2 linked regions of the Candidatus Pseudothioglobus singularis PS1 genome follow. The protein of the gene in region 1 interacts with the protein of each later gene in a pairwise test. Links are inferred from orthologs where the notes say so. Each region holds a gene or a part of one and is shown on either strand. Other genes may lie near its edges. The genes, in order: ftsW and W908_RS02150.

Region 1 (9,176 bases):
TGCAGTGTACTCAAACGAAAGTTCACCAATAAATGGCCCAGGAACATGAACTGGAATATATTTAGAGCCAGTAAACGCAGCCCAAATTGCAAAAATTGCAATAACTGAAATAATAGATGCAGCTCTATTGGGTGATACTGCACTTTCGTCACCAAATGTAACAGTCTTTAAACTTGTAAAATCATCTTTTACAGCTCTCATTGAACTGACTATCTTTACTAAGTAAAAAGCAGCTATGAAAATTAAAATATAAATAATTAAAATAGTCATTAGTTTTCGTCCGCCCTGCCCATAATTTCTTCTTCCATCTCCCAAATAATAGAGAGGATCTCATCTCGAGTTTCAGAATAGCCTTCAGATTTTTTAACCTCTCTCAAGTCCATATTGACTCCCATTTCAGCAAACGGCAACTTGTATTCTTTATGTATTCTTCCTGGTCTTGGAGCAAGAACCAAAAGTCTTTCGCCCAAAAGGACAGCCTCTTCAACTGAGTGAGTAATTAATAAAATTGTTTTTCCTGTTTCCTTCCAAAGTTTTAAAACCAAACCCTGCATTTTTTCTCTTGTTAGTGCGTCAAGAGCGCCTAAGGGTTCATCCATTAAAATGACATCAGGATCATTTGCGAGACATCTCGCCAAAGCGACTCTTTGTTGCATACCGCCCGATAACTCATAAACAGCTTTATCTTCAAAATCAGCTAATCCAACAATTTCTAAAAGGCGCTTAACCTTTTCATCTTGTTCTGCTTTTGGAGTTCCTTTCATACGAGGACCAAAAGCAACATTAGCACGAACATCCATCCACTCAAACAAAGCGCCCTGTTGAAAAACCATTCCACGCTCGGCTCCTGGACCTTGAACAGTTTGCCCATTAAGAACGACTTTTCCTTCCGTCGGCGCAAGAAAACCAGCAACGATATTTAATAATGTTGTTTTTCCACAACCTGAGGGACCAAGAACAGTAATAATTTGTCCTGCTTCAATGTCCAAAGATACGTCTTTGAGTGCTTGCACTGAAGAACCATTCTTCAAATCAAACCGCATCGATATATTTTCAATTGATAAACCTTTCAAAGTTAGCTCCGAATTCTTTAAATCATTAAAAAGGTGGCACACTAAAAGTGCGCCACCTTTTGTATAACTAATACATCATTAATAGACTTTAATTAAGCCTAATAACAAAGTACTTTATTGTTCTGCCAATCCTTCTAAACCATCAGTATTAATAGCATTAGCATATGAACCACGAGCACTTGGGATGTTTCCGCTACTAACGAATACATCTGCTACACCTTTAAGGAAAGCCGCACCTGAACCACCAAGCCAGTTATCACCAAGTTGGTTAGCAACTGAAGGGAATACAAAAGTAGCCATTGTTTCTGCTGTAGCATCTTCGTCCATACCAGCATCCTTAGCAATATGAGGTAGCATCAATGAAGTAAAACCTCCTGAGTTCCACATCGCGTTAGACGCTGCAGTAACACCTAAGAATGTTTGAAGAACTTCTGCATTTTCATCAGCAAATCCTGCTGGTACAGATGTAACGTCCCAAACTAAAATACCTAGTGCAGTTTTTTCAGCACCAGTTAGAAGTACATTACCATGATCTAGAGCACGACGAAGTGAACCACCCCATCCGCAAAACATATCAATACTTCCTTGAGCTAAAGCAGCCGCACCCTCTGGTGGAGCCATATCAACTACTTGCATCGAATCGACTGAAACACCAAAATGCTCCATTTGCTTTAAGAAACCATAGTGAGCAGCTGTTCCAATTGGAACTGACACTTTTTTACCAGCCAATTCTGAAGCATTGCTTGCATCAATTTCTAAACCTGAAGCTACAACACAGTTGTCGTTGTCTGCATAACTTACTGCCACATCAACGATTTGAATGTCTTGGCCAGTTGAAGCTGCCACGATAAACGGAGGAACACCTTGACTCACAGAGATATGAATATCACCAGAAGCCATTGCAGCCGACATTGCTGTACCTGTTCCAAAAGCCTTCCAGTTAACTTTCATTCCTAATGCTTCATCATATGCACCAATTTGCTTTGCATACTCAAAAGGCATTGGCCACTCTTCAAAATAAGCAACATTTAACTCATCTAGAGCCATTACATTGACTGTAGCCATAGCACTGACAATTGTTGCTCCAAGTTTTTTATAAATACTTTTCATTATTTCTCCTAAATTAATATTAACATTATTGTACCCTTTCTTTCATAAAAAAAATTTCACCAGGATATTAGTTAAACCTGTTAAAAAAATAGATAAATTTTTTATGGCCGAACTGAAATACTACCATGAAAAAAGATAAAATCAATCAATTTTTCAAGATCAGTTTAATTTATTTCAAGAGGGAATAAAAAAAGAACTATAGAACCAGCTTAAGATTTTTTAGTAGTCCATTTGAAAAAATTCATTTTTTCGCTTTGTATAAATTTACAAAAAAAATACTCTATTCAAATAAAGCAATTTAAGAAATCTCTAGTGATCTTAGCTCTGGGGCAATTTTATCAAGTGACGAATTAACAAGCTTATATGAACCATCTGCACCATAAAGTTTAGATAATTCGACAGCTTCATTAATAACTACTTTGTAAGGCACCTCTGGCTGGAACTTCAATTCATAAACACCTAAATATAAAATTGCCTTTTCTGTTGGGCCAAGTTCATCAATATCACGATCAAGTGATGGCTTAATAATTTCATCAAGAATAGTTATATTTTTTGGAATATTTAATAATAAATTTGAGAAAAAAGCTTTTGAAATCTTGCCTTCTTTTTGATTTAAGAATTGCAACTCTATGTCATTAATATTATCTCCAGAAACCAACCACTGATATAAAGCTTGGACTACTCTCGCTCTTGAACGCTGCTTAGGAGTCACAGTTTTTCTAGTAAATTGATCATTCTAATAATACTTTCTGCAGCCTCAGCGCCTTTATTTTCAGAAGTTCCAGAGCGCTCTATAGCCTGCTCAACTGTGTCAACAGTGAGCACACCAAAGGCAATTGGTATTTCATTCTCTAGTGAAATTTTGGATATACCTCTTACGCACTCTCCGGCAACGAATTCAAAGTGAGGAGTCCCGCCCCTAATTACTGCACCTAAAGCTACGATGGCATCATATTTACCAGTACTTGAGGCTTTTTTAAGGGCAAGTGGGATTTCAAAAGCACCTGGAACATAAATAAGATCAATATCTGACTCTTTAGTTCCACTCTTAAGTAAAGCCTCTTTGGCCCCACTAATTAAATGCTCAACTATAAAAGAATTAAATCGACCTGCGACTAAAGCCACTTTCTTATTGTTAATAGATAAATCACCCTCAATAGTCTTCATTACTTCTCCTTAATATTTACGTACTCAGTTATTGTGATACCAAAACCCTCTAGACCTGGCCATTTTCTTGGCTTTCCTAGTGACTTCATATTCGTAACACCTAAGTCAGAAAGAATTTGCGCACCGATTCCAAAAGTTTTTCCATCATCATTACTTCTATAGTCCTGGTTATCTATATTTTCAAGGATAGCCTGATTATCTTGTTTACGTAAAAGTAAGAAGACACCATTTTCAACCTCTGAAATCATGTCTAATGCACTATTGATACTAAAACCTCGATTATTTTCTTGTAAAACATCTTTAAAGATATTTTCCATATGGACCCTGACATATGGCTCAGTTGTTTCATTAATTTTTCCCTTTACAAGAGCAATATGAATATCGTTATGGATTGTATCTAAATATGAAAAAAGTTCAAATTGACCATACTTTGTTTTAAAAGGCCTTTGGCTTATTCTTTCAACTGTTTTTTCATTTTCAACTCTGTAATGAATTAAATCAGCAATATGGCCTACCTTAATACCATGCTTTTTCCCAAACTTATACAAATCATCGCTTCTAGCCATTGAGCCATCATCATTTAATATTTCCACAATCACTGATGAAGCTTCAAATCCTGCTAAACGAGCTAAGTCACAGCCCGCCTCAGTGTGGCCAGCGCGAATTAAAACACCACCTTGTTGGGCCATTAAAGGAAAAACATGGCCAGGCTGAACTATATCTATTGGCTTAGCATCTTTAGCAACAGCATCTAAAATTGTTTTAGCTCTATCTGCAGCTGAAATTCCTGTAGTGACACCTGATGCAGCCTCAATAGATACTGTAAAGTTTGTAGAATGAAGATCACTATTTTGAGACACCATTAAAGGCAAGTTTAGTTGTTGACAACGCTGCTGAGTCAAAGTAAGACAAATTAAACCTCGTCCATGCGTCGCCATGAAGTTAATATCTTCTTTTGTAACTTTTTCAGATGCAATTAATAAATCACCCTCATTTTCACGATTCTCATCGTCCATAAGAATTATCATTCTTCCTTGCTTATAATCTTCTATAAGTTCCTTTATTGAAGCATTCATAATTGTCTAATCTTTATCTGTAATTTTTAAGTTTTTCAACATATCTAGCAATTAGATCAATCTCTAAATTTACATTTGACTCAGTAGAAAGATCTCTTAGCGTAGTTACTGAAAAAGTATGGGGAACTATATTAACATCAAAAATATTATCCTTTACGCTATTGACAGTAAGGCTTACTCCATTGATACATATTGAGCCTTTTTTAGCAATATATTTAATAATATCACCCTCAACCAAAATCTTGAAGCGAAAACTATCTCCATCTTTATTAATGGATTGAATTAAACCAACTCCATCAATATGACCACTTACCAAGTGTCCATCAATCCCTTGATTCAGTCTAAGAGATTTTTCAAGATTAACATCATCACCTTGCGATAAATCTGAAAAAGTTGTGCAATTTATCGTTTCGTTTGAAACATCTGCAGAAAACCATTCACCTGAAATTTCGGTGACTGTTAAACATACCCCATTAACAGCAATACTATCTCCAATCTTAGAATCACTTATATCAAGGGTATTTGAATTAATTTTCAAATTAGCGCCATTATCAGAAGAATGAAACTCTTGAATACTTCCTATAGCTTGAATAATCCCTGTAAACATTTGACAAATATTTTTATAAGTTTAAGTATATTTATATTTAATATATTTCTAACAACTATTTAACCATCAATTAATAGATACAGTAATTAATAGATTTCTATGCACGCATTAATTTAATTCACACCTGAGTCAACAAGTAATCTTCATAATTTCCTGAATAGTAGTGAGCTCCATCATCTTTAAGCTCGATTACTTTAGTTGATAAAGAAGAAACAAACTCCCTGTCATGACTGACAAATACTAGAGTCCCTTTGTAATTGTCCAATGCCAAATTTAGGGCCTCAATAGATTCCATATCCAAGTGGTTTGTTGGCTCATCCATTAACAATATATTTGGCTTTTGCAACATAAGTCTTCCAAAAATCATTCTTCCTTTTTCACCGCCTGACAAAGATTTGACAGATTTTTTTACATCTTCCTTTCCAAAAAGCATTTTTCCAAGGACAGATCGCATAACTTGAATATCATCTTTTTCGTTTTTAAATTGTGTCATCCAATCTAAAACATTCATATCCTTCTCAAATTCTTCATTATGGTCTTGAGCATAATATCCAATATTTGAATTTTCACTCCATTTTGTAATTCCACCATCGGGCTCAATTTCACCAAATATGGTTTTAAGTAAAGTACTCTTTCCAATACCATTTTGTCCAATAATTGCAACCCGTTCACCAGTTTCAATCATAATATTAATATCTTTTAAAACTTGCTCATCATCAAAGCTTTTATTCAAACCTTGAACTTCTAGTACATTTCTAAATAATTCTTTGTTTTGATTAAAAATAATATATGGACTAACTCTTGAAGAAGGCTTAATATCATCTAATTCAATCTTATTTAGCTGTTTAAGACGGGATGTCGCCTGCTTCGATTTAGAAGCATTCGCAGAAAATCGCGACACAAAATGTTTTAAATCTTTAATTTTTTCTTCCTTTTTAGCATTATCGGAGCGCATCCTTTCTTGAATTGCAGTTGCGGCAACCATAAAATCATCATAACTTCCTGGGAATACATTTAGGGCACCATAATCTAGGTCAGCCATATGAGTACAAACACCATTTAAAAAATGACGATCATGCGAAATAATAACCATAGTTGATTTTCTTGCACTTAAAACTCCTTCAAGCCATCTGATAGAGTTTATGTCAAGGTTATTGGTAGGCTCGTCTAATAAAAGAATTTCTGGATCTGAAAACAGAGCTTGCGCTAAAAGAACTCGAAGCTTCCAGCCAGGAGCAATTTCACTCATTAACCCATAGTGCTGATCTAAAGGTATATCAAGACCTAGAAGTAACTCACTAGCTGATGATTCTGCTGAATAACCATCCATTTCAGCAAATTCCATTTCTAATTCAGCTACCTTTATTCCATCTTCCTCACTCATTTCAGGTAGACCATATATCCTGTCTCTTTCCTCTTTTATCTTCCATAGCTCTTTGTGACCCATGATTACAGTATCTACAACACGATACTTCTCAAAAGCAAACTGATCCTGAGATAGAACACCAAGTCTTTGGCCTTCTCCAACTAAAACAGAGCCATGAGTGGGCTTTAATTCTCTAGTCAATATTTTCATTAAGGTTGATTTTCCACAACCATTTGCGCCGATTAAGCCGTATCTATTACCAGCTTGAAATTTGACTGAAATATTCTCAAATAAAGGCTTTTCACCAAACTGCATGGTGATGTTAGCAGTAGAAATCATTGTTTAAATAAAAATTATAAAAAGACAAGATTATCCCATATAGACTCAAAAATAGCTCAACAATTAAACACATCAATATCTAGTAGAACTTTTCAATAAATAAAAGTATAAAATATATTTGCTTATGAGATTAAATCCGAAAATGCGAACAAGACAAATGCCTGACAAGTCATTATTGTTCACAATCTTGGCTTTGTTAATATTTGGTTGGATTATGTCCTTCTCCGCCTCATTGGCATATTTTTCAAGTTATTCTTATTTTTTTAAGCAAACCTTCTTTATTTGTGCTGGTTTATTTGCTGGATTCATTGTTCTAAATACACCCATTTCAGTCCTTCAAAAGTATTCTATTCCTTTATTTATACTATCCTTGTTTCTTCTTGCAGTTGTTTTTTTTCCTCCACCCATAGGTCATACAGTAAACGGTTCAACGAGGTGGATTAACCTAGTATTTTTTAAATTTCAGCCCTCAGAACTGATGAAACTATCCATGATACTTTTTATGGCGGGTTTTCTAATCCGCCAAGAAAAAGACATTAGAAAACCATGGAAGGGCTTTGTAAAAACACTAGTAATTATTGGTCTAGCTGATATTCTATTAATGCTTGAAACAGACTTTGGTGCTACTCTGATAATATCCTTAACTGCAATGTCAATGCTTTACGCTGCAGGGGTTTATCTAAAGCAACTAAGTATTGTCACATCTCTTTTATTTATTTTTGTTGGTATTTTTATTGCATTTAATCCAAATCGAATGGCTCGGTTGACATCCTTTTGGGTTGATGATTTTTGGGGAAGTACAGATCCTAAGGTACACCAAACTCAACAAGCCTTAATTGGGATTGCAAGAGGAGACTGGTTTGGAACTGGGATTGGCGCAGGTATTCAAAAATATGCTCTTCTTCCAGAAAGGCATACTGATATGATTTTTGCAGTTATTGGGGAGGAGTTAGGCTTTGTGGGAATGTTATTTGTTTTACTATCATTCCTTTTTATTCTCTTAAAAGGATTCTCTATTGCTAAAGTTGCTCTTCAAAAAGGGCGTCAATATAGCTCTTATGTTGTCTTTGGAATTTGTACTTGGTTTGCAATGCAAATAACAGTAAACATTGGAATGAATTTAGGTCTTTTGCCTCCTAAAGGCTTTACATTGCCTTTGTTAAGTTATGGAGGCACTTCTATGATTTTTGCAATTATTTCACTGGCGATTATTGTTCGAGTTGATATGGAAAATAGAACAAAGTATTCAAAACAAATAAATTATGTCTAAAAAAATTCTCATTATGGCTGGTGGTACCGGTGGTCATATTTTTCCTGCACTAGCTATTGCAAAAGAACTTAAAGAGAGAGGTGCAGTTGTAGAATGGCTTGGTGGCAAGAATGCTATGGAAAGTAGATTAGTTCCTAGGCACGGCTATAAATTCCATGGAGTCTCCAGTAGTGGCCTTAGAGGTAAAAATTTACTAGTTATTCTGAAAGCTTTTTTTCTTCTAGGCTGTGGGTTTTTTCAAACTGTTATTATTTTTATTAAGTATAGGCCAAACATTGTCATTGGAATGGGAGGATATGCCTCAGGAATTGGTGGTTTAATTTCTAAATTGTTTTTTGTACCTTTATTTATTCATGAACAAAACAGTGTTCCTGGAACAACAAACAGACTTTTGAGCAGACTTGCTTGCAAATGCTTTCAAGCTTTTGAAGATACTTTTCCTGAGAGTGCAGGCGCAATTACGACTGGAAATCCAATACTGTTTAATCCAATCCCTAAAAATAGGCCTAAATCAGTTAAAAACTTACTCGTTCTGGGCGGCTCTTTGGGTGCCAAAAAAATCAATCAAACCATTCCTAAGATTAAAACATGTGTAAACATTTGGCATCAGACTGGAGAAAATCATCTGGAAGAGGTAAGAGTATTGTATAAAAAATCACAGCATTATGGAGCAAAAATTGAGCCATTTATAGAAAATATGGCAGAAGCTTATGCTTGGGCAGACTTAGTAATTTCTAGAGCTGGAGCTATGACAATTTCTGAATTGATTGCTTCCAATTCACTAGCTATACTCATTCCATTTCCTTATGCCATAGACAATCATCAAAAAATTAATGCTGAGATTCTTTCTAAAAATGAAGCCGGTATTCTTTTAGAAGAAGAAAATCTTAATCCCGAAGCAATCGACAGAGAGTTAGAGGCTCTCAGTAAAGACAAGCTTCATGAGATGGCTAAAAAATTAGAATCACTTAAAGTGTCAACTCCTGAGCAACAGATTGCTGATAATCTTCTCCATTAATTCCAAGACGGCTAAAAAGGAGTTTGTCATTTGCGACCGTTGGGTTATCTGTTGTTAATAACTGCTCACCATAGAAGATTGAGTTTGCGCCAGCAAAAAAACATAACGCCTGCATACCCTCTCCCATATCGAGCCTTCCAGCTGAAAGTC
Region 2 (9,269 bases), 360 kb from region 1 along the record:
GATGCTTTAGATAAAGGAGGAAGGCTTGCTGTTATCTCGTTTCACTCAATTGAGGATAGAATTGTTAAACAATTTATCCAAAAACACTCTCGGCCTAAGCAGATTCCAAAAGGCTTACCTATCATGATGAATGATACTCAACCTTGCCTCCTTAAGGATCTAGGGAAAGTGAAGCCTTCAAATGAAGAGATAAAAATAAACAGAAGATCAAGAAGTGCAATTTTAAGGATAGCTGAGAAGTGTTAGCGATTTTTCAAAAAAGGATTGTAATTAATTTTAGTTTAGTAATTTCAATAATACTTTTATCAATATTAAGCATCCATTGGCATCATGAAATGTATTTACTGCATAAAACAGAGAAAACACTCAAAAATGAGAATGAAAAAATTAATGCCTTGAATAGGCAGTTAATGATGGAATATTCTGAAATTCAAAGTGGAGTAACTGTCTATCAAAAATCACAAGATGAATTATTAATGATTGCTCCTCTTGAGTCTGAAATGGAAGAGGTGACCATATGAAAATAGCTCGCGTTCAAGGTTATAGAAATAGGCAGTCACTTGTCAAAATTTGCTTTATTGCAATTGTCATCATTTTTATCTATCGCGCCTTTAGTGTAACCGATATTAAAGCAAACGATATTCCTCTTAAAGCCAAAGCCTCTAAAAATTCAGAGTTTTCACTTGTAGAAAAATCAATTAGAGGAAACATCTTAGATAGAAATAATAATCTGCTTGCAATCAATCTGATACATAAAAAAATTAATCTAGATCCTATGATTATTCAAGAAGAATATATTGATCTCTTGGCAGATGCATTAGAGATGCCCAGAATGGATTTCAGGGAGCAAATTATTGAAAAAAAAATAAATAAAAGAAAATACTTTATTGTTAAAGAAAAACTCAAGGTAAATGATCCTATTTTAAAAAATATTGCTGAACTTCAAAAGAAAAGGTCTAAGGTGTGTTTTAAGACATCTAAAAATCCTACCATCACTCTTATCGATAAGGCTAAAAAGATTATTGGGATGAAGCCATCTGCCAAAGAAATGATTGAGGTAAACAAATGTGCTAGACAACGAATAGCTGGCGTAGCTATTGAATCAGGCGGCTTTCGTTATTATCCAAAAAAAGACTCTATCGCGCCTTTGATTGGAAAAACTAATTCAGAAAATATTGGGGTATTTGGAATTGAGTCTGAATATGATCAATATTTAGCTGGAATCAATGGAGTAAAAAGGCTAGCAGACAATAAAGATAATTCAAATATCTATTATGATGCTGAAATAATTAAAAAATTTAAGCAAGGAGAAGACTTAAAGCTGACGATTGATTCAGACATTCAGTTTCATGTTTTCAATGCAATAAAAGAACAGGCAGAATTCCATGAGGCAGATTCGGCTGCAGCAATCGTTCTGTCTCCAAATGGTGAAATATTAGCGCTAGCCAATTACCCATCAACAAATCCAAATAATCATCAAAGTTATAGTGCAGATGATTATAGAAATCGTGTTTTTTCTGATAAAACCGAGCCAGGATCGACAATGAAACCTTTCACGATGCTTCTTGCCTTAGACAAAGGAGTCATAACTGCCACTGATGATGAGTTAATAGATGTTAAAAATCGTGTTGGAAATATACCTCCTGATAAAAAGTATTTTGAAATGACAATTCAACAAATACTCGAAAAATCACATAATTTAGGTACGGTAATGGTAGCTGAAAATATTGAAAATGAAGAGTTCTATGACACATGGGAAAAACTGGGTTTTGGAAGATCCCTGGGGGTGATGCCTGGGACAGAAAACTCAGGAGTCTTGAGACATTTTAGTAATTGGGGCTTGGCTGATAAAAGATCTCTCTCTTTTGGCCATGGACCTATGAATACCAATCTTGCTCAGCTTGCAAGAGCCTATCTAGTCTTTGCAAATGATGGGGCTCTCCCTTCACTTAAGCTTCTAAAAGATGATAATAAAAATGAAAGTATTACACAAGTATTTACTCCAGAGTCAACACAAAGAATCTCTCAGATTTTAGATTCTGTAGCTTCAGATAATGGCTCTGGTTACCGTGCAGTTATTGATGGATATTCAGTAGCTGGCAAAACTGGAACTGCTGAAATGGTTATAGATGGTCAATACAATAAAGACGGCGCCAAGAGAACTTATTTTGTTGGTTACTCTCCTGCGGATAAACCTAAATACATTATGGCTGTCAGGCTTGATTATCCAAAAAAATGCTTTGTATCATGGGATCCAACCATGAGAAACCGATGTGAAGGATCCAATTCTGCTTCCATGGCTTTTAAAAAGCCATGGAAAGAATACTCATTAATGATCCTGAAGTAATTTCTTTACTCGAGGGTTAAGATTTTTTTTGGCGGGTTGCGCTCACCTTGCTTTTCATAATATCTTGCATCACAGCTTTTTCTTCATCATGAGTTTTAGCGGAGAGAATTGAGGCCTTTGTAGATTTTCTTTCATAGAATTTTTCAGCTGCAGTGAGGGTATACCCAAACTCCTCTTTAGCTTCATACTCACTCAAAAAGGGCTCCATTACGCTTAGTTCCTTAAGTCGGTTATAAACTCTTTCTTTAGATTTATAAGGTAATAATAATGCCTCCTTTGAAAGGTCAGACTCAACTTGAGCATGCCTTATTAGTTCAACCAAAACATCAGATTTTGGTAACTTCCTAGCCCTCTCTTCGATCACACTCGATGTCTCTGGATCATTAACAAGTGATGGATAATTAATGACGCAGGATATCATTCTAGACATAAGACTTTTTATACTTGAAGGTGAGGTTCTTTTGGGCTTTGTTTGAAACGATTGATTGACTATCTCTGCTTGCTCAAGCGCATTGGCATAATAGTGCTGGGTATTATTTGCAATGTTTTGCTCAATTGCTTTTTCTACTTGAGTTATATTTTGTCCAATGGTTTGAGCAATTCCCTCTATTAATTGTTGTTGATAGATTGGATAGCTTACTAGATTCACTAATGCTGCTGATTTTTCTAAAAATAATGTCTTGCCTTCAATCGTATTAAAAGGCACTTCAGCCTTTATATGTTCAAATAGAAAGTTAGAAAGTGTTTGCGCTTCATCTACCCTTTTATTGAATGCTTTAGCTGATTCACTATTAATCAATGTGTCAGGATCTTCCCCTTCAGGTAATAGTAAAAATTTAATAACTAAGCCTGCAGTGATAGCAGGTAATGACGTTTGTAATGCTTTCCAAGCTGCATCTCTTCCTGCCTTATCGCCATCAAAGCAAAAAACAATGGTCTCAGCTGTACGGGATAAAACCTGTAAATGTGACGAAGTAGTGGCCGTTCCTAATGTAGCAACAACATTAGTGATTCCTTGTTGATGAAGTGCGATAACATCCATATAGCCTTCAACAACTATGATTGCATCTATTTTCCTGGAATATTTTCTACAATGGTAAAGGCCATATAATTCTTTTGATTTAGAGAACAAAGGGGTTTCGGGTGAATTCAAATACTTGGGGTTATCTTTGCTCGATAAGACTCTGCCTCCAAAGCCAATAACTGATCCCTTTGTATTGTGAATAGGAAACATAAGTCGATCTCGAAAACGATCATAATAGTCGTCTTTTTTATCTTTTTTGGGGACAATCATTCCCATTTTCAATAGGTCTTGTGTGGATTCTTCACTATCTTTATATGCATCAAAAAGATTAGTCCAGCCTGGCGGCGCAAAGCCTAGTTCAAATCGTTTCGCAATCGATCCACTTACTCCACGATTTTTAGCATAATCCACTACTTTCTTTTTTGCAGCTGAAGTTTTGAGTTGTTCCTGATAAAAGCTGCTCAACTCTTCCATTAATTTGTTATATCTCTTAAAGCGCATATCCACAGGCTTAGCAGTTTGATCATAGACAACTGAAATTCCAGACTCGCCTGCCACAGTCTCTATTGCCTCCACAAAAGCCAAATGATCATATTTCATAATAAAATCAATGATGCCGCCGCTTTCACCACAACCAAAACAATGGTATATCTGCTTAGTTGGGACTACAGTGAAGGAAGGTGTTTTTTCTTCATGAAAAGGACAGCATGCCTTATAATCTTTACCAGCCTTTTTTAAAGCAACACGCTTATTGATTAAACCAACAATATCTACTCTATTGGGTAAATCATTGATAAAATCTCTGTCAACAAATGGCATAATTTACAGCTTATTTTTTAGTTTCATTTAATTTTATTTTAATGTTAAACGTCGAATTTATTCACCCTAAATTTTTACTTACTTGGATTCTAATACTCTTTATGCGTATTGGCGTCTTTATTCCATTCAAAGCTCAAGTGGTTGCTGGAAAAGCCATTGGAAGAATGATGTATCCATTTATGAATAAGTTGAGATCAACAGCTTACTCAAACATTTCACATTGTTTTCCTGAAAAAAAACAACCTCAAGTTGAGAGACTAGTCAAGAGACACTTTGAGGCAATTGGAGTCAGTTTTTTTGAGACTGCGAATGCTTATTATGGAACTGATAATAAAATTAAAAAATTGTTAAACATAAAGAATGAACATTTTTTTAAAGATGCCCTGAAAGAAGAAGGAGGGATTATTCTTCTTTGCTCACATTTTATGCCGCTCATGTTAGGCAGCCGTGCGCTATTAATTAAGCACACCATTGCAAATATTTACCGGCCTCAAAATAACACACTATTTGATAGTGCTATGGTCAAAGGATATAAAAAAAATGGCGCTGTTATGATTAAAAGTACTGACACTAGATCCATTATTAAAGCGATTAATAATAGCCTTCCGATATGGTATGCTCCTGATCAAGATTTGGGTAAAAATAATAGTGTTTTTGCTCCATTTTTTGGCATTCAAACTGCCACTGCATCAGCAACTGCAAGGCTTGCCAAAAACAACAACACTAGAGTCATTCCATATAGTTTTATTAGAACCAGTAATGGATATCTAATGTCATTTGAAAAACCAATTTCCAACTATCCATCAAATGATCCTATTCATGATGCAACGGTTATTAATCAAATTTTAGAGAAACAAATTAATCACTCACCTGAGCAGTATTTGTGGATTCATCGTCGCTTTAAAACAAGGCCAAATGATGAAAAAAACTTTTACAAATTTAATTAATAATATTTGATTAGAAATACAACATTTAAAAAAAATAGCGTATAATTCTCAACTTAAATTTTTGTTACATGAACTATAAATTATGTCAATTGATACACAAGCTATTATTAAAGAATACCAAAAAGACCCTTCAGATACTGGTTCTGTAGATGTTCAAGTTGCTCTCCTAACTGCTAGAATTAGCCACTTAACTGAGCACTTTAAAACTCACAAAAAAGACCATCATTCAAGAAGAGGGCTTTTACGTCTTGTTTCACAGCGCAAAAAATTACTTGCGTATGTTAAAAATAATGATCTTACTACTTATGCAAATTTAATCTCAAGGTTAGGCTTAAGAAAATAAGAAATTTTCACCAGACAAATAAAAGCCCCTATTTTGGGGCTTTTTTATTACTTGACGCATTAAAATAGAGTCATGGAACTATCAGCTTATTATCAAAAAATTTCAGAACTTATTGATCGACTGGATATATTATCAAAGCATCTTAAGCTTGATGAAAAACAAGATCGACTTGAGGAAGTTAAATTAGAACTAGAAAATCCAGATATTTGGTCTAATCCTGATAAAGCTCAGGCCCTGGGTAAAGAAAAAGTTCAACTTGATAATCTGTGTGAAACATTTTCAAACTCATCAAACATCTTAAATGATGCTAAAGAACTCTTAGAAATGGCAGAGACTGAAAATGATAGTGACACAGTTAATGGAATCATTTCCGATTTAAGTGAAACAGAGAACTCTATTGCCACTTATGAATTTGAGAGAATGTTCAGTGGTGAGATGGATCGAAACTCTGCCTACTTAGATATACAGTCTGGATCTGGTGGAACTGAAGCTCAAGACTGGGCTGAAATGATTTTAAGGATGTATTTGAGATGGGGTGACAAGCACAATTTTAAAGTGAAGCTTATGGAGGTTTCAGCTGGTGAAGTTGCCGGCATTAAATCAGCCACCATACACTTTGATGGTGACTATGCGTTTGGCTGGCTTAGAAGTGAGATAGGGATTCATAGACTCGTTAGAAAATCCCCATATAATGCAAATGGAAAAAGACATACTTCATTTTCTTCAGTTTTTGTATCGCCTGAGATTGATGATGATATTGAAATTGTGATTGATCCATCTGAACTTAGAATTGATACCTATCGAGCTTCAGGAGCTGGTGGTCAACATGTTAATAAAACTGAATCAGCGGTCAGGATTACTCATTTACCAACCTCAACAGTGGTTCAGTGCCAGGATGGACGTTCACAGCATGCTAATAAAGATCAAGCAATGAAACAGTTAAAATCAAAGCTTTATGAACTAGAAATGCAAAAGCGTAATGCTGATAAGCAAGATGTTGAGGATTTAAAGTCAGATATTGGTTGGGGACATCAGATTCGTTCATACGTGCTTGATCAGTCAAGAATTAAAGATTTAAGAACAGGTGTTGAAAGTAGCAATACCCAAGATGTTCTTGATGGAAATTTAGATCAATTTATTGTTGCCAGCCTTAAGGCTGGCCTCTAATAAATAAATCTTAATTGTTTTAGGATGCATTGGTACAATTATTACTAAATATTAATACTTCAACATGAAAGCTATAGATACTATACAGTTTAATGAGAAAGGCCTTGTTCCGGTTATCACTCAAGATTATTCAACAAATCAAATTTTGATGATGGCCTGGATGAATGAGGAAGCATTTGCTTTAACTTTAAAAACAAATAAAGCAGTCTATTTTTCAAGGTCGCGCAAAAAACTATGGTTCAAGGGTGAAAAATCTGGAAACTACCAAGATATAGTCGAAATATTTACTGATTGTGACCAAGATGTTGTCTTGCTCAAAGTCAATCAAAAAGGTGGCATTGCCTGTCATACTGGACGTGCTAATTGTTTTTTCAATAAACTTGAAAATGATCAATGGAAATGCGTCTCTAAGGTAATTAAAGACCCCAAAGAAATCTATGGATAACATTCTAAATACCCTAGAAAAAATTCTGGAAGAACGAAAATCTTCATCTGAAGATAAATCTTACGTCTCTTCTTTGTATAGCAAAGGAGTGAATTCGATTTTAGAAAAAGTCAGTGAAGAGTCTGAAGAAGTTATTCAAGCAGTGAAAGAAGAAGGTAGAGATGAAGTTATCCATGAAGTAGCTGATTTATGGTTCCACATCATGGTCCTTCTGCGCCATGAGGATATTAGTATTGAAGAGATTGAGTTAGAATTAGCTAGACGTTTTGGCGTTTCAGGTCATGAAGAAAAGGCATCAAGAAAAAAGTAGCTATAGCCTACTAACCTAAAAGCTCAATAGCACTGATAACGCCATCGGCAACCTCTGAAATTCTTTTATTTTTATCCATTGCCATCTTTCTGAGAGATTGATAAGCTTCATCCTCAGTTATTTTTTTGTGCTTCATTAATAAACCCTTGGCCTTTTCTATTGACTTTCGTTCAGCAAGCTGACTTCTAGTTGCATCTAACTCATCTTTTAAAGCTTGGAATTCTCTAAAACGAGCGATGGCTACATCAATAATTGGCTGCACTCTTTTCTCTTCAAGGCCGTCAACAATATAAGCATTAACGCCCGATTTAATTGCTGTTCCAGCCATATGTTCCTCAGAGCTCTCTGTAAACATTACAATCGGCTTTGGCTTAGTTTTGTTGACATCCCTAAGGTTAGCAAAAACAGCCTCATCTGGTATGTCTGCATTAACAATGACAACGTCAGCATGAGTAATTTCATTACTATTGACAAGGTTTTCACTTTCCTCTAAACGACTAATTACCTCATGACCTTTATCCTGAAGAGCACGTCTAAGGATTGCTGATCGGCCCATATTTTCATCGACTAAAATAATTTTAAGGGCAGTCTGATTCATTGTATTTTTTTTCATAATTCTAAGTTTTTATAACCATCAATAATATACCTCATTAGCACAAAGGTTATAAATGGATTAAAGTTTTATTATTAGGCCCTCCACTAAAGAATATATATTCTTTAGTGGAGGATTTTAAGTTTGAGTTTATATATTAAATTAGTTACTTAACGACAAACTCTGGATATGCCTCGAGTCCACATTCTGAGATATCCACTCCATCTTCCTCTTCTTCCTTGGATACGCGAATACCAATCAATGCTTTAAGAGTCAGCCAAAGTAAGAATGATGTCACAAAAACCCAAATAAATATTGTTGTAGCACCAATAATTTGACCTGAAAATGGAACTTCACTATTTGTTAAGGGTACTGCTAAAAGACCCCAAAGACCAACAACACCATGAACTGAAATTGCACCAACTGGATCATCGATCTTGAGTTTACGATCAAGCATTACAATTGAAATCACTACAATCACACCACCGACTGCTCCGATTAAACTTGCAACTAGAGCACTTGGCGTATCTGGTCCAGCAGTAATGGCAACTAGGCCTGCTAGAGCTCCATTAAGTGTCATCGTTAAATCTGCTTTACCAAACCATAGTTTCGCAAATATAAGTGCTGCAATAACACCTCCTGCAGCCGCTGCATTGGTATTAACAAAAACCATTGCCACTGCATCTGCACTCTCCTTACTTGCCATTGCTAACACTGATCCCCCATTAAAACCAAACCATCCTAGCCATAAGATAAAAGTACCTAAAGTCGCCAAAGGGAGATTTGCACCTAGAATTGGCTTTGAATTCCCATCCTTATCATATTTCCCTTTTCTGGGACCAAGTACTATTACCCCAGCAATTGCTGCTGCTGCTCCAGCCATATGCACAATGCCTGATCCTGCAAAGTCATAGAAGCCAAAATCACCTAAGTTATATAGACCAAAAACATCATTTCCACCCCACGTCCATGAGCCTTCCAATGGGTAAATGATAGTAGTAAAAATTATTGCAAAAGCAAAGAATGTAAATAGCTTCATTCTTTCTGCTACAGCACCAGAAACAATTGACATCGCTGTCGCTACAAAGACTACTTGAAAGTAAAAGTCAGATGCATTTGAGTATGTTTCGCCCTGTCCACTAATTCCAGAAAGAAAAGCACCACCGCCATACATTAAGTCATAGCCATAGACCATATACATAGTACATGCAATTGCAAAAAGACCAATATTTTTAGTTAATATTTCTGCGGTATTTTTACTCCTCACAAGGCCAG

What was found.
Region 2: the proteins of ftsW (region 1) and W908_RS02150 interact in binary tests that used the Escherichia coli proteins (3 or more experiments, as listed by UniProt). The link is inferred for Candidatus Pseudothioglobus singularis PS1 from one-to-one orthologs.

Annotation. Positions count from the first base shown.
Region 1 is NZ_CP006911.1:780,657-789,832, reverse strand. The notes cover bases 6,106-8,944. They hold ftsW (putative lipid II flippase FtsW), read left to right. Parts: upstream 6,106-6,880; coding sequence 6,881-8,008; downstream 8,009-8,944. Other genes in these bases: murG (undecaprenyldiphospho-muramoylpentapeptide beta-N-acetylglucosaminyltransferase), read left to right, coding at 8,001-8,944; W908_RS04005 (ABC-F family ATPase), read right to left, coding at 6,106-6,738. Also shown: W908_RS04040 (ABC transporter permease), read right to left, coding at 1-270; W908_RS04035 (ABC transporter ATP-binding protein), read right to left, coding at 270-1,073; W908_RS04030 (taurine ABC transporter substrate-binding protein), read right to left, coding at 1,188-2,183; transcription antitermination factor NusB, read right to left, coding at 2,482-2,895; ribH (6,7-dimethyl-8-ribityllumazine synthase), read right to left, coding at 2,892-3,350; ribB (3,4-dihydroxy-2-butanone-4-phosphate synthase), read right to left, coding at 3,350-4,426; W908_RS04010 (riboflavin synthase), read right to left, coding at 4,440-5,033; more of W908_RS04005, read right to left, coding at 5,152-6,105; more of murG, read left to right, coding at 8,945-9,026; biotin synthase BioB, read right to left, coding at 8,977-9,176.
Region 2 is NZ_CP006911.1:416,107-425,375, reverse strand. What follows is about bases 1-2,932. They hold W908_RS02150 (peptidoglycan D,D-transpeptidase FtsI family protein), read left to right. Parts: upstream 1-517; coding sequence 518-2,347; downstream 2,348-2,932. Other genes in these bases: dnaG (DNA primase), read right to left, coding at 2,364-2,932; W908_RS02155 (hypothetical protein), read left to right, coding at 336-521; rsmH (16S rRNA (cytosine(1402)-N(4))-methyltransferase RsmH), read left to right, coding at 1-246. Also shown: more of dnaG, read right to left, coding at 2,933-4,190; W908_RS02140 (LpxL/LpxP family acyltransferase), read left to right, coding at 4,232-5,137; rpsO (30S ribosomal protein S15), read left to right, coding at 5,220-5,480; prfB (peptide chain release factor 2), read left to right, coding at 5,553-6,647; hisI (phosphoribosyl-AMP cyclohydrolase), read left to right, coding at 6,712-7,092; W908_RS02120 (phosphoribosyl-ATP diphosphatase), read left to right, coding at 7,085-7,402; W908_RS02115 (ANTAR domain-containing response regulator), read right to left, coding at 7,413-8,015; W908_RS02110 (ammonium transporter AmtB), read right to left, coding at 8,161-9,269. UniProt on the Escherichia coli protein: Essential cell division protein that catalyzes cross-linking of the peptidoglycan cell wall at the division septum. Required for localization of FtsN.